3 regions of the Lactiplantibacillus sp. DA1 genome follow, and region 3 is predicted to be linked to each of the others. Evidence: riboswitches for the same ligand, from Rfam matches in the RefSeq annotation. Region 3 holds a riboswitch; each other region holds the start of a gene.
The links. A riboswitch is a leader RNA that binds a small molecule or an ion and turns the genes downstream of it on or off. The one in region 3 is predicted to bind thiamine pyrophosphate.
Positions count from the first base shown of each region.

Region 1: it holds a riboswitch for thiamine pyrophosphate, as region 3 does, so the genes downstream of both, thiM (hydroxyethylthiazole kinase) here and thiS (sulfur carrier protein ThiS) in region 3, are expected to answer to the same signal.
Region 2: it holds a riboswitch for thiamine pyrophosphate, as region 3 does, so the genes downstream of both, RXV91_RS12145 (ECF transporter S component) here and thiS (sulfur carrier protein ThiS) in region 3, are expected to answer to the same signal.

Region 1 is NZ_JAWHTQ010000009.1:1,378-11,585, forward strand. It holds gene RXV91_RS13480 (HIRAN domain-containing protein) at 1-390, opposite strand, end outside; gene RXV91_RS13485 (hypothetical protein) at 368-565, shown strand; gene RXV91_RS13490 (gamma-glutamyl-gamma-aminobutyrate hydrolase family protein) at 632-1,372, opposite strand; gene cytX (putative hydroxymethylpyrimidine transporter CytX) at 1,454-2,653, opposite strand; gene thiE (thiamine phosphate synthase) at 2,653-3,306, opposite strand; gene thiD (bifunctional hydroxymethylpyrimidine kinase/phosphomethylpyrimidine kinase) at 3,296-4,120, opposite strand; gene thiM (hydroxyethylthiazole kinase) at 4,146-4,937, opposite strand; TPP riboswitch at 5,016-5,121, opposite strand; gene RXV91_RS13515 (zinc-binding dehydrogenase) at 5,293-6,270, shown strand; gene larE (ATP-dependent sacrificial sulfur transferase LarE) at 6,469-7,299, opposite strand; gene larD (D/L-lactic acid transporter LarD) at 7,324-8,040, opposite strand; gene larC (nickel insertion protein) at 8,045-8,476, opposite strand; gene RXV91_RS13535 (LarC family nickel insertion protein) at 8,515-9,306, opposite strand; gene larB (nickel pincer cofactor biosynthesis protein LarB) at 9,337-10,077, opposite strand; gene larA (nickel-dependent lactate racemase) at 10,079-10,208, opposite strand, start outside.
Region 2 is NZ_JAWHTQ010000007.1:142,622-152,829, reverse strand. It holds gene RXV91_RS12195 (hypothetical protein) at 1-28, shown strand, start outside; gene RXV91_RS12190 (DUF1801 domain-containing protein) at 31-381, opposite strand; gene RXV91_RS12185 (NFACT RNA binding domain-containing protein) at 368-1,246, opposite strand; gene RXV91_RS12180 (acetate kinase) at 1,418-2,605, shown strand; gene RXV91_RS12175 (hypothetical protein) at 2,736-2,915, shown strand; gene RXV91_RS12170 (CrcB family protein) at 3,054-3,404, opposite strand; gene RXV91_RS12165 (CrcB family protein) at 3,404-3,787, opposite strand; gene RXV91_RS12160 (ABC-F family ATP-binding cassette domain-containing protein) at 4,088-5,608, shown strand; gene RXV91_RS12155 (energy-coupling factor transporter transmembrane protein EcfT) at 5,729-6,388, opposite strand; gene RXV91_RS12150 (ABC transporter ATP-binding protein) at 6,385-7,791, opposite strand; gene RXV91_RS12145 (ECF transporter S component) at 7,821-8,390, opposite strand; TPP riboswitch at 8,493-8,586, opposite strand; gene RXV91_RS12140 (glutathione peroxidase) at 8,731-9,216, shown strand; gene RXV91_RS12135 (aldo/keto reductase) at 9,266-10,096, shown strand.
Region 3 is NZ_JAWHTQ010000002.1:4,566-14,773, forward strand. It holds gene tenA (thiaminase II) at 1-114, opposite strand, end outside; gene RXV91_RS02595 (dicarboxylate/amino acid:cation symporter) at 128-1,354, opposite strand; gene RXV91_RS02600 (Zn-dependent hydrolase) at 1,365-2,561, opposite strand; gene RXV91_RS02605 (thiazole synthase) at 2,564-3,340, opposite strand; gene thiF (sulfur carrier protein ThiS adenylyltransferase ThiF) at 3,371-4,009, opposite strand; gene thiS (sulfur carrier protein ThiS) at 4,028-4,240, opposite strand; TPP riboswitch at 4,284-4,375, opposite strand; gene thiE (thiamine phosphate synthase) at 4,390-5,013, opposite strand; TPP riboswitch at 5,089-5,178, opposite strand; gene RXV91_RS02625 (ABC transporter ATP-binding protein) at 5,694-6,458, shown strand; gene RXV91_RS02630 (ABC transporter permease) at 6,451-8,046, shown strand; gene RXV91_RS02635 (anthranilate synthase component I family protein) at 8,518-9,954, shown strand; gene RXV91_RS02640 (aminodeoxychorismate/anthranilate synthase component II) at 9,938-10,208, shown strand, end outside.

The sequences.
Region 1 (10,208 bases), on a different contig from region 3:
CGCGTACGGCTGGTTCTGATACCGGGCAATGTAGCCTAACTTAGCATGTTGCAACGTCCACACCGAGATCGCATTATCATCGTATTGATTGCCACTTTCTCGCTGGAGCAACACCGCCATACCCACTCTGAGCGTCGTTAACGTTGCCACAATATCATCGACATACCGTTCGCCAACGACCGTGACTGTAGCCAATGCGACGGCTGCATCGCCTGTTGAATTTTGTTCAGTTACTTGAACAACTGTGGTCACTGGAATTATTTCAATGTCAGCTGTTTCTGGCTCGTGGGCGCGAACTAACAGTTCTTGCCCCTGATTAATCACAGCGATAACCCGATAGGTCTGCTTCTTCAACGTCATTACGCTCATGCCAGCTTCAATTTGTTCCATAGCGGTCACCCCCTTAGCAATAACTTTATTCCATTATACGAAAGCGTTACCAGTATTAACAGCTTTACGAATTGTTTTACACGTCAGCTTACAATATCTTGGATTAGTTATCGTTGCCATCACCATTTCAGATGTTTCACGTGAAACATTAATTAGTTTTGCGGCCGCACATTAAAAACGTGGTTATCCTACAATTCAGAATAACCACGCCCTATTTTATCAACTTGCTAGTCAATGCTATCTACGCCACACAAGCCCGCACAAACGCCGCAAACAACCGCGCCTGCATGGAGTTTACCTGTTGCATCATTTCCGGATGCCACTGGACACCCAACTGTAGACCACCAGCTGTCGCCTCAATTGCTTCAACAACCTGATCCGCACTTTGGGCCACCACCTGAAAGCCCGTTGCCACCTGTTTCACGGCCTGATGATGAAATGAATTGACCGTGATTGCGTCACTAGTGGTGCCTAAATATTCAGCTAAGGTCGTACCTGGTACGACCTCCACGTGATGCATGCCGTAAGCGGCCAATTGTCCTTGCATGTGTTTTAAGGTACCCTGACCAGCTGGCAGTTCACTCATATCCTGATAAAGATTGCCACCATAGCACACGTTTAAGATTTGTAAGCCCCGACAGATACCGAGCACCGGTTTACCAACGGCGTGGGTGGCACGAATCAGCGCAATTTCATACTGATCCCGTTCCGGATCTACCCCACCCAATTTAGGCTGGGGTTCCTCCCCATACGTCAATGGCGCCACATCTGCACCACCACAAAGTAGTAGACCATCGATCATTCCAACGTACTGTTCAATCGTCGTTGCGTCGGTCGTTACCGGTAATACCAATGGCACGCCGCCATTATTCGTTACTGATTTTAAATAATCACGATTCACATAATCACGGACCCGCCCTGGGAACATCTGGCTGTTCACTGTCACAACGCCTGGTGCGATTCCAATTATCGGTTTAACCATTCTGTCGCCCTCTCTCAAAAAAATCCCACGGTAACATGCGTATTACCAATGGGATTATCATTTACTTTTTACATCTAATTGTCAATGACTAAGCTCGCGATATTCGAGCTCGGTTGGTTTGACGATAATTCCCGTCAACCAGACGGCGATGCTCAGCCCAACCAATACTAATAGCGTCGTGCCACCAATGAAATCAATGGCCTGTAACTGATAATAGGCGACAATCCCCACAATCCACCAGCAAAAGTTCAACCAGTATGGTAACGTAGCGTGCCGCACAAAGTACGTGACGAAGATAATAGCATATAGCGGTGTGAAGACCGAACCAATCAAATACAGGAAGTTCTGATAATACGTCATGGCAACCGTCAGCGCAATCAATAGCCCAACTACCGTCACACCAACGGCTAATCGATTAACATGGCGGCTACCGGTCAGATTAGCCAAACTCGTGGCGGCCGAATAAGTATCTAAAAATGTCGTCGTCACCGTTGAGAAAACGATAATCAGCAATGCAACCAATCCTAAACCGGACCGCGTCAGCAATGCCGTGATATCAGTTTGCCCTGTCCGTAACACAACTAATAGCCCCGTCACAAACATCACTAAACTGCCTAACATATAGCCACCCGCGCTGACTAGTGCGACTGGTAAAGGACGATCAACACGCTGGGTATAATCACCAATTAGTGGCAACCATGAGAGTGCCATCGTAACGTTCAATTCCACTGCTTGCCCAAACGTCATACTAGTCGTTGATACCGACTGACTAGTTGTCGGTGCCATAAATACCATTACGAGCATTAACACCGTCCCGAGCACCAACAAGCCCACAACGGCATTGTTGATTTTGAACAGTAACTGACTACCCATGAGCAACCACGCAATAATCAAAATCGCCACGATGGTTGCCATTAATAGCGGACTTCGAAAGCCAAATAGCTTTCCACTAATACTGTTCATGGCTAACTGAGCATTGACGATCATCACCGCCGTCCAGCCAACGAGTTGCAAGGCGTTGAGTCCTGACGCTAGTAACACCCCGCCGCGACCAAAAGCCAGTTGAGCTGACGCTAGCGCGGACTGGTGCAATTTAGCCCCCAAATAGCCGGCTGGAACCAAGAACAGGCCACAGCCGATCAAGTGCCCCAATACAATCGCAGCCAATCCGCGTGTCAGCCCCAGTGGTGCCATCAGCGTACCTGTTAGGATTTCAGCAATTGAGATAGCCGCACCGAGCCACAGTAAAAATTGGCTCCGAAAAATCCCGTCATGTTTCATCAGTGCACCTCCGTAGCCGTGAGCATCGCCTTGACCGTGGCGGCCATATCGGGACTACGCGTTAACATTGAGATCACCGCAGCGCCAGCCGCACCAGTAGCCGCAATAACTGGCAGTTGCGCGACAGTAATTCCGCCAATGGCGACAACGGGACAGGATGCAGTCATGACTAATTGTCGCAACCCCGTCAGACCGACTACTGGATCCGCATCGGCCTTAGATGTCGTTGGAAAGATGGGACCACTACCAAGGTAGGCAATGCCTTTCAATTGGTTAGCAGTCTGCACTTCAGCTAAGGTTGAACAAGACAAACCGACAAACATTTGATTAGCGACCCGTTGAATAACTTGTGTCACCCGGTCGTCCTTTTGACCAACGTGGACCCCATCTGCTTGCAGTGCGAGTGCCAGCTCGACATCATCATCGACGATAAAGGGAACGTGCGCTTGCGCACAGCGTTCCCGCAATTGCTGCCCCAATGCAAAACGCTCAGCCGTAGTCAACTGGCTATTACCTTTATCTCGGTATTGGAATGCCGTGATGCCTGCATCCAAGGCCGTTTGGACGACCACATTTAGATCCTGTCCCGGCACGTCTTGTGTCCCGCACACAAAATAAGCACGTAATTGTGTGGGTTCAAATTTAAGCGTCATGAACGATCACCTGCTCACTTGGGGTTGCCCAATGATTCAACGGGCCATGACCATGCCCGACCTGGATACCATCCTGAATCGTCCCAGCAACGTACGCCTTAGCCGTTTTAATGGCCGCAGCCATTGACCGTCCTTTTGCTAATTCGGCGGTAATACATGCCGATAGAGTATCTCCCGTGCCGTGGGTCCGCACCGTATCAATCCGTGGAGCCGAAAGCCAAAAGGCGGTCCCGTCAGCCAACAATACGAAGTCATTAGCTAAATCAGGATTATCACCATGACCACCTTTAATAATGACATTGTCAGCACCTAACCCCTGTAGCGCATGTCCAGCTGTAACCATCGCTTGATTACTAGTGATTGCCTGACCGGTTAATCGTTCTGCTTCCGGCAAATTCGGCGTCACAACAGTCGCTAACGGGAGCAGTTCGTCGCGAACCGTTTTAATCGCATCCGCGGCTAATAACGCCGCCCCGCCTTTCGCAATCATGACTGGATCAACTGTTAGCGGCCCAAAATCAACTCGTTTCAAGTTCTCAACAACGGCATGGACGTGTTCAGCATCCGCAAGCATCCCCGTTTTGCAAGCGCGAATGTCTAAGTCAGCTGCTAACGAAGCAAATTGTTCGTCAATGAGCTTCGTTGGCATTGCCATAAAATCTTGGACTCCCAATGTATTTTGAGCTGTCACGGCAACGACTACCGCGGTACCAAAAACGTGACGCGCCTGCATCGTTTTTAAATCGGCCATGACACCGGCACCGCCGCCACTGTCCGTACCAGCAATCGTTGCCACTTGTGGAAATTCATTCATTAAATCTCGCGCTCCTTCATTATATTTAATCAACTTTAGCAATTGTTTGAATTTCTGACACTGTCACTAAGCTCAACCGGTCAATCAAATCAGTGGCAAATGTGGCGGGACGATCGGCCGTCAGCTGACTGGCGACCAGTTCCCCCGCCCCCGCTAAGACTAAGCAAGCCACTTGCGCCGCCTGGTAAATATCGGTTGGACTAACGGCTGTAAAAGCCGCGACGATACTAGAAAGTAAATCGCCCGAGCCCACGTGACGTTGGAAGAGCGGGGTACCATTAGCGACTTTAGCCACGTGCTGACCATCCGTAATAACATCAGTAGGTCCCGACAATATGACACAGCATTGGAATTGCTGTGCACAAGCTTGAGCAATTTCAACCAGGTCGCCCTGACCGCTCCCCGCATCAATGCCCTTCGCTTGCCAATCCATGCCAGCCAATGCCGCAATTTCACCAGCATTGCCCCGAATAACATCGACTTGAAAATCAGATAGTAATGCTAGCGCGACTTCTTTTCGATAAGGGACCGCCCCGACGGCCACCGGATCAAGAACGACTGGCTTATGATACTGATTAGCAAGCTTACCAACCACTCGCATTTGATCAATCTGGGTGGTGGTCAAGGTTCCTAAATTAATGCAAACTGCCCCGGCAATTTGGACCATCGTCTCCGCTTCTTGGACTTCAGCTGACATAATTGGCGAGGCCCCTAACGCGTTTAGCCCATTGGCAACGTCTTGAACCGTAACAAAATTGGCAATGTTAAAAACAATCGGATTGTGATCCCGTAAAGTATTCAATAATTGTAATTCCATAGCAATTCTCCTCCTCATTGACCGTCACGCCAATTAAAAACGGCCACCAATCAACATGCATTGATCCAGTGGCCGCTAACATTAGCTGTGACACTTTCCTACGCAAGTTTGAGCTTACAGGTTCAAAGGGATCGGTACTTACAGCACCATCTCAGCCCATTTTTGGACACCCCTAGTGTTTAAAAATATTCAATTACTAGCCTTAGTCTAACGATTGTAACCGCTAACGTCAACCTTTCCGTTAGCCGAATCACCCTCATTGCTGCTTAATTAATTAGGCATTAAAGTTTAAATTCACCGCCACAACCGGTTATAATAAAAAGCAAATATGTCTTTAAGGAAAGAGTGATTGAAGATGCAAGCACTGGTTGTGCCAGATCCATCCGCTCAAACTATAGAACAGCTGCAATGGCAAGAACGGCCCATGCCCAACCTCGGGCCAACTGAGGTGTTGATCAAGACCCAAGCAGTCGGGCTCAATCCGGTAGATTTTAAATTAGTTGCGGCGGGTAACGCCGCCTGGCAATATCCACACACACTAGGACTAGACACAGCTGGAATCGTGGAGGCGGTTGGCGCTGAGGTCACTAATTTTCGGCCTGGCGAACGAGTTTGTGGGCACGCTAATCTCGCCAATAATGGGACGTTTGCCGAATACGTGAGTTTACCAGCAGCCGTGCTAGCTAAGATTCCAACGACTATGAGCTTTGAAACAGCCGCCGCTAGTCTCTGCGCTGGATTGACGGCTTATCAGGCCCTCCTACGCAAAGCCAATTTAAATGCCGCGCAAACTGTGCTGATTCATGCAGGTGCAGGCGGTGTAGGCAGTATGGCGATTCAACTCGCGAAAGCTGCTGGTAAGACTGTCTTTACAACTGTTTCACAACACAAGCAAGCCTTCGTGGCACCACTGCATCCCGATGCCCAAATCGATTATCATCATGAAGATGTGACCACACGCATTCAAGACCTAACGCAGCAGCACGGTGTTGATCTGATCATTAATACCATTGGTCATGCTGATGCGGACCTACCGCGCTTAGCTTACAACGGCCAGCTTGTCTGTGTATTAGCAACTCCGGACCACTTTCTAAGTAATCAAGTGGTAACTATCAGTAAATTGGACCTCGGTGGCGCCCACCGTAGCGGTAACCCAGCGCAAGTTGCCGATCTTGGGCAAATGACCGCTGCCTTATTAGCTTTGGTCCAAGCTGGCAAGGTCGACCCACTAATTACTCAGGTCTTGCACCGTGACCAACTTGTAACTGGTTTGCAACAACTACAAGCTGGTCAAGTCGTTGGCAAACTCGTCGTGACTTTTGACGCCTGTTGATCTAAAAATGAAGATACGAAAAACGCAGTTCAAGGGCGGCCTTGAACTGCGTTTTTGGGGTGTCTGGTGATAACCGCAACGTGTGCGTATCGGCTGGGGTTACGACTACCATCGGATGGGCGGATGAGTCATGATCACCGCCGCTCAGTCGCCCATCGCCGATTAATCCCGACACCACTATCACTAATTTGATTAGACCTAGGCAAAAGTGGCCAATTGTGCCTTGGTCAACGTATCATTCATCCGACCACTACGGAAGCCGCCTAAGTCAAGGGTAACGTAGCGGAATCCAAGTGATTGTAATTGACGGTTAACGCGGTCGTTAAAGACTAAGAAATCACCAATCCGTGCTTCTGGTAATTCGATCCGCGCAATATCATCGTGGAAGCGAACCCGGACCGTTGGAAAACCTAAACTACGCAAATATTTTTCGGCGGCCATCACTTGAGCAATATTGTCATGTGTCAACGTCGTCCCGTATGGGAACCGTGAAGATACAGAGCATGACGCCACTTTATTCCAGTTCATCAAACCGAGTTCTTGTGCCAAGGCCCGAACGTCAGTCTTGAAGAAATCAGCTTCTTGTAACAAGCTCCGGGCCCCCGCTTCACTACGGGCCTTCAAACCAGGACGATAATCATTTTCATCATTCTTGATCATACCGTCTAAGACAGCGGCACTACCGTTATTAGCCGCAATGTCATTCAACCGGCTGTAGAACATCTTCTTCGCATAGTACCAGCTATCAGGCGTGTTGTTCTTGATGTGGTCATCGCTCAAGTAGTCTAGCGTAGTTCCTTGAACGTTAGCACCTAGTTCTTCGGCTAAACTCATCGCTTTATCGAATTCTTCATCCGTAAATAATTCAGAGTTCGCAACCACAGCGGTCACATTGTCACGGCCTAAAACATCGAGGGCCATCTTCAAAACTAAGGTACTGTCGATCCCACCAGAAAAGGCCACGGTGACCCGTTGTAAATCCTTTAATGCTGCTACTAACGTTGCTTTTTTTGTTGCTAATGTTGCCATAATAAAACCCTTCTTCTATTTAATTTAATTAATTCCAAAAAAGCCATGCATAAACCAAGCGGCAATTGCTGCCCCGACAAAGGGCGCAATTCCTGGCACAATGATACCGTATTGCCAATCACTATCGGCTTTATTGGCAATTGGTAAGATGGCGTGGGCAATCCGGGGCCCCATATCTCGAGCTAAGTTCATTGCGAACCCAGTTGGACCACCAAGTCCCATCCCAATGGCCCATACAAGTAGGCCAACGCCAATTGGCACGATTCCCGGCGTTTTAATCTCAGAAATCGCTAAAATACCCGAAATAAAAATAAATGTATCAAATAATTCCACAAAGAAATTCCGCGGTAAGTTACGAACGGCTGGTGCCGTACAGAATAAGTTCCGAATTGTAATGGGTGAAATCTCATCTGTTGAGGCTTTAAAATGATCAGCATACATGATCCAAACGATCACTGAGCCCACGACCCCACCAAGCACTTCCGCAACGGAATACGGAATAAATAAAGACCATGCGATATTTCCTAATAGACACTGCGCCAAAACCATTGCCGGGTTAATGCAAACATTGCCAAAAATGAATAAGGCAACGCTAATCCCAAAACCCCAAGTTGTAATGGCAAAAATATGACCGGAACCCCGATACTTGGTTCCCTTTAATACGGAACTACAATGAACACCCACCCCAAAAATAATCATTAGGGCTGTGCCCATAAATTCAGCAATCAACTGATGTACCAAAAAATTACGCCTCCTCATCTAATTGATCTACCGCCACTAAGGCTGCCTGGTAGACCGTTCTAAACGGAATATGAAATTGCTGCGCCAGCTGGGCACAATCCGCATATTCCGGCATCTTCTTCTCAATATCTTGATATGTCGCCACTTTAACTTGAACATCACCGTACGGCGTTGCGACCGTTAGGAAGTGCCGTTGCATAATAGTACGTTGCCACGTCTGGTAACGTACACCAATCGTCGTCGTTTCTTGTAAAATCAACTTAGTCAGCAAGTCCTTATCGTTAACGTTTCCCAAAACCGTTAACTTGGTCGCCGGCCGATCTTTCTTCATCTGAATGGGCGTGAAGAACACATCGTATGCGCCCGCCGTTAATAACTGGTTCATCACGTACCCCAGTCCTTCACCCGTCTGATCATCCAGATTAGCCTCAATCATTAAGACAGCATCGGCCGTCCGGTTAACGATTTGCTGACTTAGTTTTTTTTTTCGAATAATACGGCTCGCAGTGCATTGAAACCACCCGTGTCCCGTTTACCAAACCCATAACCAACTTTAGTTGGCACGGCATTTTCCGGTAACGGTCCGAATTCACGTACGAGCGTCTTGACCAAGCCCATCCCAGTGGGGGTAATCAATTCAGTATGCACATCCAACCGTTGTTGAATCGGAATGGCACTACCAACTCGCATCTGCATCACGGCCGGTACGGGAACTGGCATCTGACCATGGGCAACGTTAATAAAACCACTGCCATCGCTTAACGGGGAAGCCATGATGGTATCAATCTGCATCAATTCCAACCCAATACAGCAACCCACAATATCAACAATCGAATCCAACGCACCCACTTCATGGAAATGAACTTCAGCTAGTGGCATGTGATGAACCGTTGCTTCCGCTTGCGCAATTTCCATAAAGATCGCTTTCGCGTGGTGTTTCACGGTATCTGATAAGTCACTGCCGTCAATTAACGCCTCAATATCAGCTAAATGACGCGCTTCATGATCATGATGATGCCCAGCTTCATGCTGATGATGGTGATGTTCCACAAAACCATGGTCCTTACCACCCGCAACCTGAACATCAAAGCTCGTGCCATAGATGCTACTCTGGGCTTCCCGTTGCTGCGTTAATTCATAACCGTGCACGTGTAACTTAGCCAATTCGGTTTTTAATTGCTCAAAATCAAGTCCTAAATCGAGTAACGCGCCCAGAAACATATCACCACTAATCCCCGAAAAAGCGTCTAAATAAAGTGTTTGCATTTATCTTCTCCTTGTTCAGTTAACTGAATCTTACATTTGATTGATCATACTAGCTGAGTAGGCGGCACCAAAGCCATTATCAATGTTGACAACGGTAATCCCCGACGCACAGCTATTGAGCATGGTCAATAGCGCGGTCATACCTTGAAAACTAGTACCATAACCAACGCTTGTCGGCACGGCAATCACGGGCTTATCAACTAGTCCACCAACGACACTGGCCAGCGCACCTTCCATGCCCGCGATCACAATGACCACCCGGGCACCACGAATCACATCCAACTTGGCAAACAGTCGGTGGATTCCCGCAACACCCACGTCATAGACTCGTTCAACACGATTGCCAAAAGTTTCCGCGGTTACTGCTGCTTCTTCAGCGACCGGTTGATCGGAGGTCCCCGCCGTTACCACGGCAATGTACCCTGGTGTTTTCGGTGCCGGTTGTTCTCCGACCGTCATACACTGTGCAGTGGCATGATAAACAGCCGTTGGTAACGCCGGTTGGAGTGCCGCGAATTTTTCCGCGGATAACCGGGTCGTTAAAATCGGTAACGTCTGTTGGGACAAAGCTTGCACGATACCCACAATTTGAGTTGCCGTCTTACCAGCACCGTAGATGACCTCAGGGAAGCCATTGCGGCGTTGACGATCTAAATCGACATTGGCAAAACCTAATGCCGCTGTTTTGCCCGCTTCTAACTGTTGGGCAGCCACCGTCGGACTTAATTGCCCTGCCGCCACTTGTTGTAATATTTCTGCTGTGGTTGCCATACTACTTCACAATAACGCCTAAACCATCAGGAATAACCGTCACTTTAGCGGCTTGACCCTCGCGCGCATAGGCTTTTTCCATGGCTTCATCTAACGTCTTGGCCAGTTCCATATGCATATTCGTAATCAAA
Region 2 (10,208 bases), on a different contig from region 3:
TCTTAAACAGTCTTGGTGGCAGCGGTAATCCTAAAGGTCGTATTTTGATATGATTTCGTGACGACGAAACTCGGTAATAGCAGTAATCAATTCAAGTGGTAGGGGCTGATCCAGTGGAAATTGGATGGCCCCTTTACTAGTTTTATAATCGATTAACTGATCATGAAAAGCATCGATGGCACTTGGTGTTGGGTACAGGCCAAAATGGTGCTTAAATAACGCAAAGTGAATGACGTTTTCGTGCCAATAGAAGGTCGGCATCTGGTACTTTAACTGTTCTTTTGCTTCTGGTAAGACAGCCGCAATGGTTTGCTGTAAGGCTATTAATTGCGGTTGATAGGCTTGTGGTGCGCTAGCAATATAAGTTTCAATCGGCGTCATGGTGAATATCCTCCTGGTCGCGTAATTCAGCGGCTAAAGTAGCATCGGGGACAACGGTGATTGTGCGTGCAAGGCCACTAAAGGTGACAAGCCCGGCCTTAGCACCCTTGGGTTTACGCATCTGGCCAACGGTGAGCACATCAACGGGAACGCGATTCATCTGACGACCCTTACTGTAGTAGGCCGTTAACACAGCCGCTTCTTGCAATGTTTGCTCACTCGGGTGATTACTGTGAATGACCACATGTGAGCCCGGAATTTCACCACCAGCATGCATCCAGTAGTAATCCTTACGAGCCGTCAATGTTAGGTGGTCGTTTTGATGACTATTTTTACCAACTTCAACCAGTACGTGGTCATGCGTGTAAAAGCGGCGGGGATGGGCGGGGGTTGGGGCCTTAGATGAGTGTAAAACGTGGGTATGAATCGCGCCCGCAACAATCAGTGATTGCTTAAGAGCAGCGACCGCTTCTGAATCATCAGGGTCAAAGGCTGCCTGAGTCGCTAATTGTTGGTGTAGTTCGGTTTTGGCCGTTGTCAAGTTTTGTTGAACGGTTGCTTGGCCACGTTTGCTCTTGCGATATCGATGAAAATAATCTTCGGCATTTTCCATAATTGTTTTTTTTATATCGAGCTTAATACTGAGTTGTTGACCGGGATGTTGATAGTCAGGTAATTCAACGAAGTGATGATGGCCGTCAATCTGACTGGCATATGTTTTTAATAACGTGCCCTTTACTTGCAAGTCACTGGCATCAGGCAGGTGGTCTAATGCTTTAGTTAATGATTCGATTTGTTTACGCGTGTGGTGAATTAAGTGCGCTAATCCAGTTTGGACTAGGTCGACATCGGTTGTGGTCGTCATTAATTGGGTTCCTCTAATCTGTAAAAGTTAACGTCTTAATAATAACATGTTCCGGTTGATTAGCAGCGAATGATTGATACCAGTGTTAGGATGTTGGACAAGTGAGATTGAAAAAAGTTGAGCAATTTTCAGAAAAGTTCGGTATTCTATTACATGGGAGTTGATTGAGATATGCAAAAAACATTGATTATTAACGCGGGTAGCTCGTCATTAAAATGGCAATTATTTGCCATGCCTGCTGAAACGGTGGTTGCTAGTGGCCTCGTTGAACGAATCAGTATGCCAGGTTCGATCTTTACTATCAAGTATGGTGACCATCAAAGATTTGAGACGACGGTCGATAACTTAGATCAGAATCACGCGGCACAAATGTTGTTGACTGAATTACAACGATTGGCCATTATTGATTCATTAACAGAAATTACGGCAGTTGCTCACCGGGTTGTTGCGGGTGGGGAGACATTCAAACAAGCGGTTGAAGTAACGCCAACCGTACTCGAAGCCATCAAGGGGCTTAGCGACTTTGCCCCATTGCATAATCCGATGGAGGCGCGTGGTATTGAGACGATGGCTCAGGCTTTACCGACTGTTAAACAGTACGCGGTATTCGATAGTCAGTTCTTTACCGATTTGCCAGAAATGAATGCAATTTACAGTTTGCCATATGAATTGACCCAGAAATACCATATTCGCCGTTACGGTGAACACGGTATTTCCCATGGTTACTTAACCGGCCGGGCTGCAGAATTATTGGCTAAGCCCAAAGCTGAGGTTAATCTTGTGACGTTACATTTGGGCAGTGGTGCTTCCTTAGCAGCTGTTAAAAATGGACGGGCCTTCGATACTTCCATGGGCTTTACGCCATTAACGGGTGTCACAATGGGGACGCGCGCGGGTGATGTTGACCCGGCCATCTTACCATTTCTCATGAAGGTCCTAAATGTTGATGATCCAAATGAAATTATGATGATGCTCAACAATCAATCAGGGCTATTAGGTGTCTCGGGAATTTCACCGGATATGCGTGAAATTCGCGCACAGGAAACGACTAATTCACAAGCACGTTTGGCCGTTGAAATTTTTGTCAACCGGATTGCTAAGTACGCTGGCAGTTATTTAACAGAATTAAAACGAGTGGACGCGCTGATTTTTGCGGGCGGGATTGGCGAGCATAATGCGACCTTGCGCCAGCAAATTGTTGATGAACTGAGCATCTTTGGTGTGACCCTGGATCCGAAATTAAATGAAGCGGGTCAAGAGGGACTCATCAGTGGCGCAGATTCCAAGATTAAAGTGATGTTGATCCCAACTAACGAAGAATTAGCGATGGTGCGACAAGTTGCGGCGTTGCAAAATTAAGCTTCTCTTAATTTACGACTGCAATCAGTCTGCCGCTGCATAGCGCGTGCTATACTAACTGGCAAGGTACCCATGATGGGACTTGTAAGGAGGGAAGCTCTCTTCGCAGAGCGCATAGATGATCGGTTTATTGATTGCTTTAGTAATTGGTTTATGGTTGCTCAAAGTTATCTTTAAAATTGGTTTTAAAATTATCGGTTGGGTGTTCATGATTGTGATTGGGTTGTTTTTATTTAAAATCGCATTATGGTTAGGCCTGATCGTCGTGGCGATTGCCGGAGTTGCATTATTCGGAAATGCTACCACGTAATTTGAAAGATAAAGATGAGCGTGGTTAAAACTAGTGTCATCGGCACGCTAGCCGTAAAGGCGGCTTGTTGGAACTAAATAGTCATTGAACAAAAACAGGAAATCTCAGTTAGTTTTGTGAGACTTCCTGTTTTTTGAGTTAGATTAAAGTTCCGAGATAAACCATGACTAGGCCACCGACGAGACTCAAGCCAAAGTATTCCCAGGCGACCCGTTGATGGTGGTTACGGCCGAGCAACACGAGTTCGTTGATCATTGTTGAAAAAGTCGTATAGCCACCCATAATCCCAGTTCCTAGAAAAATCTGCCAGTTGGGCGGTAATGAGCTGGTTAAAATCCAACCGAGCAATAAAGCGCCGGTTAGATTGATAAATAACGTGGCAATTGGTAACGGCCATCGATTGAGAGGTAGTGCTAAGCGCATGATGCCGTAACGACTTAAGGCACCTACAGCTGCGCCGGCACCGGCCAATCCGACTAGGACTAACATTAAAATTCCTCCTTTGGTAGCCAATAGGTGCTAAGGAAGTTTCCAGCTAGCCCCGCTAGCAAACCCAACCCTAAGCTAGCAGCGACATAACTTAAAGCTAAAACGCTATGACCATTTTGAAACGATTGTAGCGTTTCAAAAGTGAAGGTGGAAAAAGTAGTAAAGCTACCAACGAGCCCGACACTCATACCGATGACAATATCTTCAGAGACGGGTAACCGCGCTGGTAACAAGTTAGTAATCAGGCTAAGAACAAATGCTCCCACAATATTAATCAGACACGTTATCCAGAAATGTTGTGGCCAAGTGACGAGCAAACTAAGCCCCTCCCGGAGACCACCACCTAGCATTGCGAAGCCGGTAATTGCAATGATCTTTTTCAAGCTAACACCTGCTTTCTGAAAGTAATTTTAGTTTACTGAAAAAGCTAAAAAAAGACAATGGTTCTTGCAAATTGAAATTAAACATGCTAATCTACAAAGTAACTTATAAAACACGAGGTATTCAGCCAATGCGCAACTAATTAATTCTAGTAACTGAACAGAGCCATGCCTAGCGATAGGGGTGGACTGTCCGTTTTGGGATTAATTAGGGTGCTGGTGGAATCAATTGCCAGCGTTCTCATTTTGAGGACGTTTTTTTGTGCCATGAATTAGTCCCTGCAACTAAGGGGATGCTTATTAATGACAATGATTAATTTAAAAAATATTCAAAAAGATATGGCGGGACGGCCACTATTTACAATTGACCGATTAGTCGCCAATGCCGGGGATAAAATCGGCGTGGTTGGGCGGAACGGTGCTGGTAAATCAACACTGGCCCATTTACTGACGGGTACTGATCGTGATTATACGGGGCAAATTATGGTGGACGAGCCAGTCAGCTATGTTGCCCAAATCGCACCGACTTTTGACCAAAGTGGTGGTCAAGCTATGCTAACCAGAATTCGGCAGGCTTTGAGCGCCCGGCCAACAATTTTAATTCTAGATGAACCGTCATCTAATTTGGATGAAACACATCAGCAATGGCTTATTAATCAGTTACAACGTTTTCGTGGGTTGCTGCTGTTGATTTCACATGATCGGCAATTATTAAATGCTGTGACGACACAGACTTGGGCGGTTGAACACCAAAAATTCACCGCATATGCAGGCAATTACGCATATTATCAGACGGTAAAAGCGCAGCAACTCGCAACTCAGGAAGCCACATATCAGCGCCAAAACACCCATCAGCGTGAGTTACTAGCAGCCCAACGCCAACGTAATGAAAAAGCCCAGCGGATTCGGAAAGGTAATCGGCGAATGTCGCGAGTAGAGCGTGCCAAGACGAAAGCGACTAGAGAAGCAACAGCAGCAAAAATGGAACGAACGGCTAAACGCATGGTCGCCCGAGGACAACGGGAACCACAAGTTGCTAAGCCCTTTACGACTTCCGGTTTTAAATTGGTAGCGACAGATTTTCCGACGTTTACAGGTAAGACCGTGGTGACTGGTCTTAATGTCACACTGGCTGAATATGGAAAAACGTTGTTAACGCACGCTGACTTTCAAATCAGGCCACATGATCGGGTTGCTATCGTGGGGCCCAACGGTAGCGGTAAGACCACATTACTGCGTGCAATGTTAGGTGGCCGGGTGTCAGGATTACGATTGGCTCCGGCGGCACGAGTCGGAGTATTCAATCAAGATATGACAGTGCTCGACGGTAAACATTCAGTGTGGCAAACAGTGCGGCAAGTCAGTCAGTTACCGGATCAAACGATCCGCAACGTCATGGGTGCGTTGGGCCTGCCAGCACGCTTTTATCCGCAACTGGTATCGGCGTTAAGTGGTGGTGAACTGGTTAAATTACAGCTAGTTCGTATTTTAGTCGGTCAATATAACGTTTTAATGTTAGATGAACCAACCAATTATTTGGATGTGGACGCGCTGGATGCGTTGGCCGATTACTTACAAAATTATCCTGGAACGGTAATTTTTGTTTCACATGATGAACCGTTTCGCCAGGCCGTTGCTACTCGGGTGTTGCAATTCGAGACGCACCAATTAGTTGATCCTGACAAAGTTGTTAAAGTGCCTAAAGCGGTAGAAGCTGACTTAGCAGTACTTCAGTTCAAGTATGATCAATTAATGGCAGACCCGACGTCTTCTACAGCTGCTATTCAGGCATTACGGCAACAAATTGATCGGCTGAAAGCATGAATTAAGGTCAACTTGTTGTTAGTGTGTCCCGACCTAAGTGGGGAATATTACCCAAAAACAGGTTTTCTCATAATTGAGAAAACCTGTTTTAATTTAGTGCTTATTCAGTGAATGAGACCACTAGCGCCACGGAATGACGAAGGCGCCGACTTGTAAAAGCAAGACGCCGCTAATCACAATGGTCCAATCCAACTTAGTCAGTGGAATCTGACGATAGTGAGTGCGGGGTGCATCTTCGACAAAACCATGGGAGCGCATGGCCTGGGCAAGGTTCTGCGACCAATTGATAGAGACCAAAATTGCTTTAAAGTAGAGCTGTGGCGACCAGAAGGACAGGACCTGCCCACGCATCAGACCAGCAGCCCGAATCACTTGAACTTCGTGCTGAATCCGTGGTACCAAGTTATACGCGGCGAGGACGCCATATGCAAATTTGGCGGGTAAATGCCAGTTTTGCTCAAGCGAATCGGTTAATTGTAAGACGTCAGTCGTGAGCGTAAAAGTAGCGCCCGTAAAAACAAACGCATAGATTCGTGTGAACAGGACCCAGGCCATCAAAGTCTTGTCACCGCTACCGTTAATGTACTGGGTACTCCAAAGTCCAATTGCTGGTAGCAACGGAATGAGTAGCAACCACCCTAATGTTCGAAGCCGAGTTCGGTGACCGAGCAGGTAAATCAGTGCCAGAATAATCAGTGCCACGTTCAAACTTACAATTGTCGTGAATGAAATTTCTAGCGCAATGATGAGTAGTAATAATAATTTCATGCTAGGATTCATGATCGCACCACCCAATCTAAATGGTGATTTTCAAAGTGTAGCTGATAGTCAATCAATGGCATCAGGCCGGTTAACTGGTGACTAATAATAATCAGCGTCTGCTTAGTTGCCGCTTGGGTGGTCTGTAATAACGCGACCAGGGCATTGATCGAATGCAAATCTAGCCCTTTTAAGGGTTCATCCATGAGTAGAACTGGTGACTGCATGATTAACATGAGCAGAATTTGTAGTTTCTTTTTCTGTCCCTCACTCAAAGTATAGATGACTTGTTCATCACGACCGGATAAGTTGAGTTGCACTAAGGCCGTTTGAATACGGTCCGCGGTAAAGTAGTCGCCATACGCATAGCGTTTACTTTGAGCCAGTTCTTCAGCGACCGTGATGTTTAAAAACTGGGTCTCAGCGTCCTGAAAAAGCAAGGCGACGTGGCGGGCATAGCGTTTGCGTTTTAGCTTGTCGATAGGTGTCCCTTCGTAACGAATTTCGCCAGTATAGGGATGCAGACGGACGAGGGCTTCAAATAACGTGGATTTACCACTACCGTTAGGACCCGTGATCAGCGTATTGTGTTGTGCTAACAATTGACGCGTTGTCGGTACTAATAGTTGGCGATCACCTGCCTGTAAAGTGACGTGATCAAGTTGAAAACAAGGGCGTTCAACGCGTTGCGGTGCTGACCATGACCGTTGTGGCTGCTCAGTAAAGGCTGAAAATAACTCAGACCAGGTGGTGCGGTCAATGAGCTGTAAGTGCTGGTCCTTGATTTGGACGACTTGATCGACGAGCTGTTCGTAACCTGTTAGGTCATGATCCGCCAAGATGATTGTCTTCCCATGTTGATTGCGTAGTTCCACGAGCCGGTCTAACAAGCCGGCTCGTGCGGCAGGATCGACACTAGCAAAGGGTTCATCAAGTAGGATGACATCGCTGTCCATAGCAACAATGATGGCAAGGGCCACCTTCTGTTTCTCGCCACCGGATAAATGATTTAAAAGTCGTGACTGCAAGTTTCGGATACCGACAAAGTCAAGTGCACTAAGTAAGCGGGCCGGTATTTGGTCACGAGGTACTTGTAAGTTCTCAAGTGCAAAAATTAGTTCATTTTCAACGGTATCCATGGCAAACTGCTGATTAGGATTCTGAAACATCATCGCGACGCGTTGTGTGCGCTGATTAGCGTTGCTAGCAGTTAATGACTGACCATCAAAGGTAATGGTGCCGTGAGCTGGAGTCAGGGGTAGTAAGCCTGCAATCAGCTTTAGGAGCGTCGACTTACCTGTTCCCGATGGCCCCGTCAATAGGATGAAACTTTGCCGTGGTAGTGTTAGGGTTACGCGATCCAGAATGGGTGTCGACGCCTGTGGATAGGTGTAAGTTAAATTATTCAGCACGATACTAGCCATTCGAGAAAGCCTCCATTTTATAAAGTGTATTAGTGCGTTGATTTTAAAACATGGCTGCGATCAAGTAGGTCAGTGATGGTTTTAGTTAGCAGACCCCCAAAAACAAACATCGAAATAAAGCGAACGACCACGTATAAGATTAAGAGCCATAGCTGTAATTTATAGTAACCATTACGGGCAAGGTCCCAACCAAAGGTGACCACAGTAGTTGTTGCGGCCGCAGCCGTTAAGCCTAACCAGTCATAGTGTTTGTAGCCAGTGACGATATAACCTAGTTCGGCCCCAAATCCTTGCACGACACCAGAAATCAATGTGGTGATGCCCCATTGACCACCGAAAAACATTTCGACGGTTGCTGCGAGGAGCTCACCTAGCGTTGCCGAACCCTTTAGTCGAATAAGGTAGCCAGCTAACATGCCGGGCATGCACCATAAGCCAAGTAGTAGTTCATTAGCCAGACCGCTTAGACCAAATGGTGTCAGGGCCGCACTTAAAATGTTATAAACAAAATTAGTCCCCATAAAGATGGCACCAAAGAAAATACCAATTAGTGCCAGTAAAATAATATCGTTCAAGTACCATGATTTAACCCATTTCATTGTTAAATCCTCCCAAAAGTAGTTTGTCATTCACGCATCTAAGCGACAAAAAACGCCTACCACGAGTATTGGTGGCAGGCGGCTAAGTCTGAATTGATGGTTCCCCAAATAAAAGCATTGCTCCCTGCGCTGGCATTGTCCAGATTCAGGTTCAATGGGTATTATCTCAGCCGTGATGGCACCCCAGTTGCTATGAATGATACGTTTAGTGTAACGGATAAGAGCGGTAAGCGCAATCAATATTCTCAGGATGAGAGCAAAGTATGATGAAAAGTCACAATTTTGTGGTTTACTATGGGTAAAGTAACTTAATTGATTAATAATCTTAGGAGGTATCTCGATGGCAGAATCAGTGTATGATTTTACAGAAACTGAGATGAGTGGTGCGTCGCTTGACTTGTCACAATATCGCGGTCAAGTCTTGCTAATCGTGAATACGGCTAGCAACTGTGGCTTGGCGCCGCAATTTAAAGGATTAGAAGAACTTTATCAGAAGTATCAGCAGGAGGGCCTAGTGGTCTTGGGATTGCCATCCAATCAATTTCATCAAGAAAAGGCGGATGACGATGAGACCCATGACTATTGTCAACGGCACTATGGGGTAACATTCCCCATGACCAAACGGGTGATGGTCAATGGTGATGACGCTGATCCGTTATTTACTTACCTCAAACAGGCGGCTGGCCATGGTCGAATCAAGTGGAACTTTACAAAATTCCTGATTGGTCGTGATGGCCGTGTGCTCGAACGCTACGCCCCAACGACAAGGCCGGCAACATTTGAAGCAGCGATTCGTGATGCCTTGGCTGATCGTTCAGAAGATTAACGATAATTTAACAATGATAGTTTAATTTAGAAGAAAGAAGTGGCTTAAGTTGGAAACTTATACGTTACGTGATGGTTTAACGGTACCTAAAATTGGCTTTGGAACATATAAACTGAATGGTGCTCATGGTGTGCAAGTGATCGACTCAGCGATTGATCGCGGCTACCGATTATTAGATACGGCCTTCAACTATGAAAATGAAGGGGCTGTTGGTGAAGCGGTTCGGCGTTCGTCAGTACCGCGTTCGGAACTCTTGATTTCATCAAAACTTCCTGGTCGCCACCACACCTACACGGAAGCTATCAATACGATTCAAGAATCATTATATCGAGCTGGCCTGGATTATTATGATTTATATTTGATTCATTGGCCTAACCCTAAGGAAGACCATTATGTTGAAGCTTGGCAGGCACTGATTGATGCCCAGAAGTTAGGCTTGATTCGTTCGATTGGGGTCTCGAATTTCTTACCAGAACATTTAGAACGGTTAAACAAAGAAACGGGTGTTTTACCCGTCATTAATCAGGTCGAATTACATCCGTACTTTAACCAGCAGGCACAACGGGATTATGATCAAGCACACGGTATTTTGACGCAAGATTGGAGTCCTCTTGGCCGGGCGAGTGAGATGCTTCAAAATGAGACGCTCAAAGAGATTGCAGCGCACTACCATAAAAATGTTGGTCAGTTGATTTTACGGTGGGAACTACAGTTAGGGACCTTGCCGATTCCGAAGTCGTCAACGCCGAGCCGTCAAGCAGGTAATATGGACGTGTTTGATTTTGAAATCAGTGCAGCTGATATGGCAACAATTAATGGCTTGAACCAAGCGGATGGTCGCTTGAATAATCAAGATCCAGCAGTGTACCAGGAATTTTAATTTGAATGATATAGAAAAAAGATAGCGACGTTGTGATGATAACTCGTCGCTATCTTTTTATGGACAACTGCTTGTTGATGATTGGTTTGTGATATCAGCGTAATCGCAATAC
Region 3 (10,208 bases):
AGTAAGTGCGGCTGCCGGTAACTGGCCAGCAGCAATGCCAGTGACAAATGGATGCTGGCTAATTGCGTTGAGAATTGGCTGAGCATTTGTTTTTAATTGTGTCGAAAATAGCATTGGTGAGACTCCTTTATTTAGATTGATAAACATCACGGTTGAGTTGATGTTCGTTTGCAGCAATAAGAATAGCCGTGGTGGTGTCACCAACGACGTTCAATAAAGTTCTAAAGATACCGGCAATCCAGTCAATTCCAGCCAATAGACCAATAGTTTCAAGTGGTAATCCAAGCGTGGGAACGATGATAGTTAAGGCAACAAGTCCACCACCGGGGACGACTACAGTTCCTAAGCAGGCAACAATCGATAGGGTCACGATTCTGAGCATCGTGATAATCGGCAGATTAAGTCCATAGAATTGACTCAAAGTGACACATGCTAAGGAAAGATACATTGCTAGGCCGTTACTATTTAGGGCCATGCCTAATGGTAATACTAATTGACTAATTGATTCTTGGATTCCAAGCCGTTCCTCGGCATCAGTCATTTCAATGGGAAGTGTTGCGGCTGAAGAAGTTGTGGTCATAGCAACCATTACAATTCTAGTGAATCCATGCAGAAGACCACGGAGCGGCAAGTGGGCATTACACATGACTAACGCAAATAAGCCGGTTAAGAAAATAAAACTACTACCAGCGAGTAAGATCAAAAACTTAGCTAGTGGTAATATGATGGTGACACCGTTAGTTGCAGTGACCCAAGCCATCAAAGCGCCAATTCCAAATGGTGCCAAGTGCATAATTAGGGTGATAAGTCGGATAAACAAATGATTGAGCCGATGAATCATAACCAAAAAACTGTCATACTGATGATGGCGATTTTCTTGACTAAGTACAATTCCAAGCAGGCTGGCGAAAATAATGATTTGAATGGTGTTGCCTGTTTGCAAGGCATCAAAAATATTTGTTGGAAAAAAAGCTAAGATTGTTTGATTAATCGAAGGATGATGATTAAGTAAATGGTACTGAGTGGCCTGCGATAACGGCAAGTGGAGATCATGACCAGGTTTGAACCACCAGCCAACGACTAGTCCAATCAAGGCTGCAACTAGGGTTGTTACGGCAAACCATCCTGCTGTTTTAATACCCAGGCGTCCTAATTCATGGCCTGGTAAATTTCCAATAGCTTCGATGACAGAAAACAAAATCAATGGGGTGACGGCCATTTGAATGAGCCGTAAAAACACCTCACCAATGAGTTTAATCCCAACGATGTGTTGTCCACCAATAATGCCAAGTAGACTACCAATCATCATGGCAATTAATATTTGAGTGGTTAAGGTTATTTTTGTTAACATCATTAACTTCCATTCATAAATAGGCTTGCTGGTGCAAACTAGCAATTAATACTTTTATACCCGTTACTAAATCTTCAGGTGCAGTGTATTCTTGTGGACAATGACTATAACCATGATTACTTGGAACAAAAATCATGGCAGTCGGGATTGATGAACTAATAATCTGGCTGTCGTGGCCGGCGCCTGAAAAAAGTTGTAGGTAAGGTAATGATAATCGTTGTGCTAAATCAATATTAGCTGTCAACATTGGTTTAGATAAGCATGTACTTGGTACTTTGAGGGTGGATTCAATTGTGACGTCGGTTAATTTATTAAGCAGTGCAGTTAATTGCCGGTTGAATACGGTCATTGTGGCATTGCTAGGAGTACGAAAGTCTACAGAAAATTGCATGGTACCGGCAATCGCGTTAGTCACATTAGGAACTACTTTTATTTTACCGACTGTAAGTATTAAGTCATTATGATGAGCAGCTAATTGATATAGACTCGTGATTAAGTGACTTCCTAGTTTAACTGCATCTTGGCGTTGGTTCATGGGCGTTGTTCCTGCATGATTGGTCACACCGTGAGCCGTGATTAACAATCGTTGTTGGGCTACAATACCTTGAACCAGGCCAATTTTTTTGCCGGCCGTTTTTAAGCGTGGTCCCTGTTCAATATGCAATTCTGTAAAAGTCGTGGGTCGGGTGCAATAAGCGACTTGTTGGTCAGCGTGATGACCGAGTTGCGCTATGGCGATTTTTCGAGCCGACGCAAATGATGTGCCAGTAGCATCGATTAAGTAATCAGGCAGTTGATGTGTCATTAAATAAGTCGACCCGGTAAAGGCTGCGTTAAACCGACTCCCTTCTTCTTCACTAAAAGCGATTAATCTAAGTGTGACCGGTGGTGGCCCCTTAAGTGTAATCAGCCGACGAATCGCACACAGACCGCCCAAAATACCATATAGGCCGTCATATTTACCGCCATTAACGACTGTATCCATATGGGACCCGGTTGCAATCGTTCGTGTCTGATCACGGCCTAAAAAATCGAGGTAAATGTTACCCACTGCATCAACAGTAGTCTGGGCCCCCAACTGGTGGCCCAGGTCTAGTAGCCGTTGTTGATTACGCAACCAGGCCTGATTATATACGAGTCGGTTTTGACCATGCGGATTGTTGTGAGTAAACTGTGCCAACAACTCGGTAATAGTATTGGTGAGTGTCATAGTCATTTGGAAGAACTAATCCCAGTGAGTGGGGAAGAGGCCACTGCTTGAGTTGTTAAAACACGACCGGGCTGAGCGAGGAAGCCTTGCCGGCCAGCTTGAACAGCATTTTTAAATGCCGCCGCCATGAGGGGGATATTGCCAGCTGTTGCCATTGCCGTATTGGCCATTACAGCTGCTGCCCCGATCTCCATAGCTTCGGCGGCATGACTTGGGCGGCCAATGCCGGCATCAACAATAATTGGTAAATCAATTTCATTGATCAGTATTTTAATTAACTCACGGGTAGTTAAACCTTGATTTGTTCCAATTGGTGCTCCTAATGGCATAATGGCTGCTGCGCCTGCTGTCATGAGCTGTTGGGCAATGTTCAAGTCAGGCAACATATAAGGAAGCACTGTATAGCCTTCATTGGCAAGAATAGCAGTGGCTTTGACTGTCGCCGCGTTGTCCGGTAGCAGGTATTTTTTATCAGGGATAACCTCTAATTTAATAAAATGACTACCACTCAGCTCACGAGCTAGGTGCGCCATTCGAACTGCTTCATCAACGGTCGTGCAACCAGAAGTGTTTGGAAGAATGGTGATCCCATCTGGAATATAATTGAGAATATTTGTTTCATCTTGATTAGTTCGTCGCAATGCCATGGTAATGATTTGTGCACCGGCTTGTTTAACAGCAGCATCGATGAGTTGATATGAATACTTGCCTGAGCCGAGAATAAAGCGGGATGTGAAGTGTTTATTACCAAGAACTAAGTCGTCATTTAATGCGTGCATATTAATCAGTTCCTTTCATTTATGAATCAATTATGATCGGTGCATAAGTAAGCGTAGAATCACATTTGCTTCGTGCCCAGCACATGTCATTACTCGTGGGGCCATTAACCCTTCGTTGCCTGCAGTCATACCGTCGCCACAAATGTAGACATTGGGGAGCGGATGGGTCGTCTTAATGGTATTAGCAGAATGAATGCCAGCCAACCCGTTGCCCATCACCAAGGGCTTATTTGGAAAGTGTTGGGTGATACCGTCCAATAGCATCGCTTTAGCGGCCGGATCATCGAAGGCTTCACAGACGATATCACAATCAGCAAAGCACACCGCAATATTAGCTGGAGTGACTTTAACATTGAGAGTCGTGACCGCGATGAATGGATTAAATTCCAATAAATTTTGTTGTAGTGCTAGCACTTTGGGCATCCCAATCTGACTAATTTTGAATTGTTGACGATTGAGATTACTTGGTTCGACGTTGTCAAAGTCAATGAGTGTTAAGTGACCGATGCCACTACGCGCTAACGCAATGGCGACATTAGAACCTAATCCACCTGCACCAGCGATTGTAATATGAGCTTCCTGTAGGGGAACAGTCGAATTAGCGACATTGCGTTCTTTCATGCCCAAATAGAATGTTTTTATAGGGCTTCCTTCAAAATTAATGGTCATTGATTTGGTCCTTTCGTTTTAACCACCACCAACAAAAGTGATGAGTTCGATACGATCGTTAGCATGTAGTAACGTACTTGTAAATTGGTTATGATGAATAATGACGCCATTTATTTCTGCGACAATATTTTGTGTGGTTATATTTTGCTTCAATATGAGCTGGGCAAGTGTTTGACCAGCAATGTAGGTGATTTTAGTGCCGTTTAAAATAATCAAAAAAACTCCTTTCACCGAAGAAAGGAGAAAATGTACAATCCAAATAAAACCATGCTCATTTGGATTGGCGTCGTTCTTCCTTCGGTAGTACTAGCTACATCAGGTTCAGTGGGTATAATCTCAGCCATGTTGGCACCCCAGACGATATATAGTTCAATTTGAAGTTAGTGACCCACCTCCTTTAAGTGCCGTTTTAAGGTTTTGACTTTAGCGGTTATATTTTCTGCTTGCATAATTTCACTAATCATAGCCACACCGGCTAATTTAATGCCATTCAAATCAACTAAACGTTGATCGGTAATACCACCAATAGCCACTACTGGAATTGTAACCGTGTTGGTGATGGCGATGAGTGTGTCGATCGAAGTTAGTTGAGTGATAACCTTGGTAGTGGTTGGATAAATTGCACCAACACCTAAATAATCTGCACCGGCTCGCATGGCGGCCTGAGCTGCAGCTGGTGTTTTGGCAGAGACTCCTAAAATTTTGTGGGTGCCTAAAATTCTACGGGCAATAGTAACGGGCAACTCAGCATCACCAATATGGACGCCAGCAGCATCTATGGCCTGACAAATGTCAATTCGATCGTCAATGATTAATGGCAAATGGTAATAGTCAGTAATGATTTTGACTTTTCGTGCTAGTTCGTAATAACGACGCGTAGTTACTTCTTTTTCTCGCAATTGAACTAAGGTAACGCCGGCTGCGCAAGCTTGATCGATCTTATTAAGAAATTGGTCATCTGAAAAGTGATATCGATTAGTGACCAAGTATAGTTGGTAGTTCATTTATTTGCCTCCATTTCAAAAAAGCAGTCTCTATTACTACGTGCGTAAAAAGAGACTGCTCCAAAAATATGTCAGCATATTCCTAGTGCGTCTTCCTGCGCAGGTATTAACCAGATCAGGTTCAATGGGTATAGTCTCAGCCAAACGGCACCCCAGACACAATAATTATTTAATTTAAAGCCAAGATAGCATATTAATGACATTGATGCAATCAGATTGATGAATTGTTTAATTTGATCGTGTAATTAAGATAGGTGTGAGGTGGTTCATAAACTGAGAGATTGTCTAAGCTAATAGTAGTTAACAAATATATGGATTTTTGGGAAGTGGCACAGAAAATGGCGTTAAATGATTTGAAAGTAACCCAATGGAGTTGTGGGGTATATGTGATTGTAAGTTTGCTAGTTTTAATCGTGATCATCGCAGTTTATACTGCGATGATCATAAAAAGTGAGCTGTGAGCTTGGTCAATCAATTTGTTCCTTATGCCGCTTTTGACGTCTTAATAAGTTACATGTGTTGATTTAATTTAGTCATGGATGGCTGAATCGTTAGTTTTTTGACAGAATTAGTAAGCGGCAAAAGATGAGTGCACTACTGGCAACCGACTCAATCCGTTTTCGAGTTTTAAGATTCTTCCGGTATAATAAAGCATAACTGATGACTAGGGGGATAATCATATGATTGAAATTCACGAATTGACAAAGCGTTATGGGGAGAAGACGGCATTAGATCAGCTCACTTTAACTATTGCACCCGGCCAGATTTTCGGCTTCTTAGGCCACAACGGTGCTGGTAAGTCAACGACCATCAAAAGTTTAGTCAGTATTATTAAACCAACAAGTGGCACAATCACGGTTGATGGCTTAGACCTTGAACAGCAGCGACAAGCTGTTAAGGAAAGGATCTCGTACGTGCCAGACACACCCGATATTTTTCTCCAACTTTCAGCGATGGAATATTGGGATATGATTGCTGCGGCCTACCAACAATCAGAGACTGCGCTTGAACAGCGGCGGCAACAGTTGGTGGCACTGTTCGATATGACCGACCACGCTGAGGAACCGATGGCTAGCTATTCACATGGGATGCGCCAAAAAGCCATTTTGATTGGGGCACTACTCCCTGATCCTGACATTTGGATTTTGGATGAACCGATGCAAGGACTAGATCCACAAGCCGCTTTTGATTTAAAAAATTTGATGAAGGCCCATGCGGCTAAAGGCAAGACAGTCATCTTTTCAACCCATAATCTGGATACGGCTCAACAGTTATGCGACCGTTTAGCGATTTTGAAGCAGGGACAATTGATCTATACCGGTTCGGTTGCGCAATTACTAACTCGATATCCGCAACAATCGCTTGAGGAAATTTATTTACAAATGGCTGGGCATCTAACAGATAATCACTTAGTCGATGCGATTGAGGGTGAGCGTGATGAATAAAAGCCAGCTACGTGTTTTGTTAGCCGTTAATCTCAGGTTGTTAAATCCGCAACTAACGGATCGGTTACGTAAAAAAGGGGCCTCGGGGCCGGCTCTAAGTAGGAAGCTAATGCGGCAGTTTTACTTGAACGCCTTGATGTTTCTTGGTATCTATGGCTTGACGATGCTTGCTTTTGATTTTAGCAAGCTACCGGGCATGTTTACATTTTATGTGGCGTTATTTATCTTGTTAGGAATTTCTCAGAATATTTCAGGTATTTATAACGTCTTTTTTGCCGGTAATGACCTAGCTGAATATTTACCGTTACCGTTCCGTAATCAAGAGATCTTTGTAAGCAAAATTTTAGTCGTTATCTTTAACACGGTACCCTTTACCATTCCGTTATTTTTAATTTTTGTCATGACCGCGACTCGGGCAGGAATCTTTGTGCTTTTAGGATTAGTAATGGCAATCTTGATGTATGGTCTAATACTGAGCCTACTGCTATGTCTGTGTGCCTTAATTGTCTTTGGTTTGACGAAACTAAAGGTGTTTCGTGCCCATCAAAAAATGGTCATGAATATCATGTTAGGTCTTAACGCTGTCTTAGTGCTAGTCGGACTCTACTTTATGAATCGCGGATCATCATCTGACGCCGGCACGCAGGTTGACCGCACAGTGATACCCCTGTTGGTACCGATTTTTAAAGTTTTTACGACGCCGTTAACAATGGCGAGTCTACTGACTTGGGGTAGCTTGGTCGTCGCTTTACTAATTTTGTTAGTGTTAACCAGTCGGTTCGTTTTGACTCACCTGATTGACCAACTAACCCAAGTCAACACGGTGCTGACGGCGACCCCGCAGCGTTGGCATTCGCGGCAACATAACCTCAACAAGCTTTTGCGCACCTACCAGTTCCAGCTACTGAAAGAACCCAGTTTGGTTTTACAATTATTTACGAATTCGATCCTGTTGCCATTGATTCTAGTAGGAACCATTCTCTTTTCAGGGACGGCACCTAATTTTAGCCAACTATCGCTGAACTGGATTGGTGTCTGGTTTGTCAGTGGCATGGCCGCCGCCATTGTCAATGTTAATCAAACTTCCTTAGTCGGTAACCTTATATCACTTGATAAAATGAACTTTGACTTTGTGAGCGCATTGCCTATCCCAATGTCCCATTATTTACGGCAGAAGTTTTACTTGGGTTATTGGTTTCAAGTCATAATTAATATGGTGATGGCGTTAGTGGTGGGCATTGCTGGACGAGCATCACTAGCCCTAGATTTGGCCTTAATACTAGGAGTTGCTTGGGGCACGTACCTAGCTGCCCAATATTATTTTAAGCGTGATTATCAATTGCGGATGACGAATTGGACCAATGTGACGCAACTGTTTAATCGTGGTGGCGGTAATCTTGGTCTAATGCTTAACTTATTAGTTTGCAGTATAGTTGGCGTATTGATAATTGTGATCTATAGTTTGTTGATTAATCTGTTTGCGGCGGTAGCTATGCTGATTAATATTATTGTTTTAGTGGGTATCGGACTTGCTTCTGGTAGTTTTGTCTGGCATTACCGCAAGACTTTTTGGCAGCACCTTTGCTAATACGAGCTAATTTAAAAGTTAATAATATTAAATTAGAATAAAAGTGTTGACAAATCGCTCATCAAGTTTTAATGTTAATAACAACTTAATATTCGTCCATGAAACCGATGAAGTGGAGATCAAGATAATGATGCCCGTAAAGAGAGTCGCCGTTGCTGAGAGTGCGATCGAACGCAAATTATTAAATGGACCACTGAGGGCGCGATTAACGAACAACTTTGTTCTAGTACCTCGCGACGATAGGGAGCCGTCAATTCCCGGGAATGTGTTTGCATTTCGCTAAGCTGGGACCCGAGTCTAACCTGAATGGGGGAATTTGGTGTCCAACCAAGGTGGTACCGCGGAAAAATCCGTCCTTGACTGTCATTAGTCATGGACGGATTTTTTTGATGGGAGGCAGTTCAATGCAGCAACGATGGCAACTAACCACAACTCAAGTAAAAATATCTTATTAATGAGGAGTGGTTCAACATGAATCCAACATTACCAACCTTAATCGCTTATCAAGATCATTACCCCTACGTGCCAGTAATGGTCAAACGGCCACTCGCCGCTTTTGATCCACTCGCGGTAGCTAAAATTGTTCATCAAATGGGGAACGGTTTTGCACTAACGATTGACCGACACCAACGATATAGTTATTTCAGTTTTGAACCGCATCAAAGTCTCACGGGACAAGGACTTGTCAAGGATGGTCGGCCAGCTAATGAGACGCTACAAGCCATTCTAAACCAATATCGAACGCCACGAATTCAAGGGTTACCACCATTTACCGGTGGTCTGATGGGATATTTCGGTTACGAATACGTGCAACAATTTGTGCCCAAATTGCATTTAAAATCAGCGGCGACAACTGGCCTCGATGATCTGGGCTTATTCTTAGTTACAAGTGTACTCGTATATGACCATCGGCACCACGAACTGGGACTGACACAACTGATTCCAACAGATCATCTAACGGCCACTTATGCGACAACGCAAGCTAAATTAACGCAAAGATTGTCCGCCATCATGCAACAATTACAACAACCGTTAGCTTTGCCGCCATTCCACTTACAGCAGCCGTTACAGATGCAAGCGGATCAGGCTACTTATGCGAAGCGTGTTGATCGAATTCGACACCACATTTATGCGGGCGATATTTTTCAAATGATATATGCTAATCCATGTTTGGGGACCATGAGCGGGTCATTGCTGGCAGTTTATCAGCAACTTCAAAAAACGGTGGCACCGTATAACTGTTATTTTAAACAAGCTGATTTTGAAATGACGGCAGCGTCACCAGAAACGTTAGTCACGAAGGATGGTGAACAAGTCGCAACGTATCCGTTGGCTGGGACAAGACGTCGTGGTCGAACACCTGCCGAAGATCAGCAGTTGGCCCATGAATTACAAACCAGTCCTAAAGAAGTTGCCGAGCATAATATGTTAGTTGACCTGGGACGTAACGACTTAGGGCAAGTTGCGAAGTTTAAAAGTGTCCGGGTGACTAATTTGCGACGATTAATTCGTTATTCAAAAGTCATGCATCTAGGGTCCCGCGTGGCCGCAGAAGTGGCGCCCACCACTACGGCCCTCCAAGTACTTGCCGCTACTTTCCCAGCCGGGACGTTAGCAGGAGCGCCTAAGATTGAAGCAATGACTCTGATTAATCATTACGAGCAGGCCCCGCGTGGCGTTTATGGTGGTTGCTTTGGCTATTTAGATTGTAACGGTAATTTGGACATGGCAATTGGAATCCGGCTGGCCTACCGAATGAATGAACGGTTGGTCATTCCAGCGGGTGCGGGGATTGTCGCTGACAGTATCGGCACACAGGAATTTAAGGAGTGCCAGAACAAACAACGGGTGGTTGTCAATGCAGTACAAGACGCAGAAAGGTGGGCTAATGATGGAACTATTAATTGATAACTATGACAGTTTTACTTATAACTTGTATCAACTAATTGGCCGGTTGACGCCCGATGTTCGGGTGATTAAAAATGATGACTTAACGGTCACGGCAATCCAAGCGTTACAACCTGCTCATATTATTTTGTCACCAGGACCGGGAACGCCAGCGCATACAGGGGTTAGTCCACAAGTGGTGCAACAATTAGCTGGTCAGGTGCCAATACTAGGGGTTTGTATGGGCTTAGAAGTCATGGTCACGGCCTTTGGTG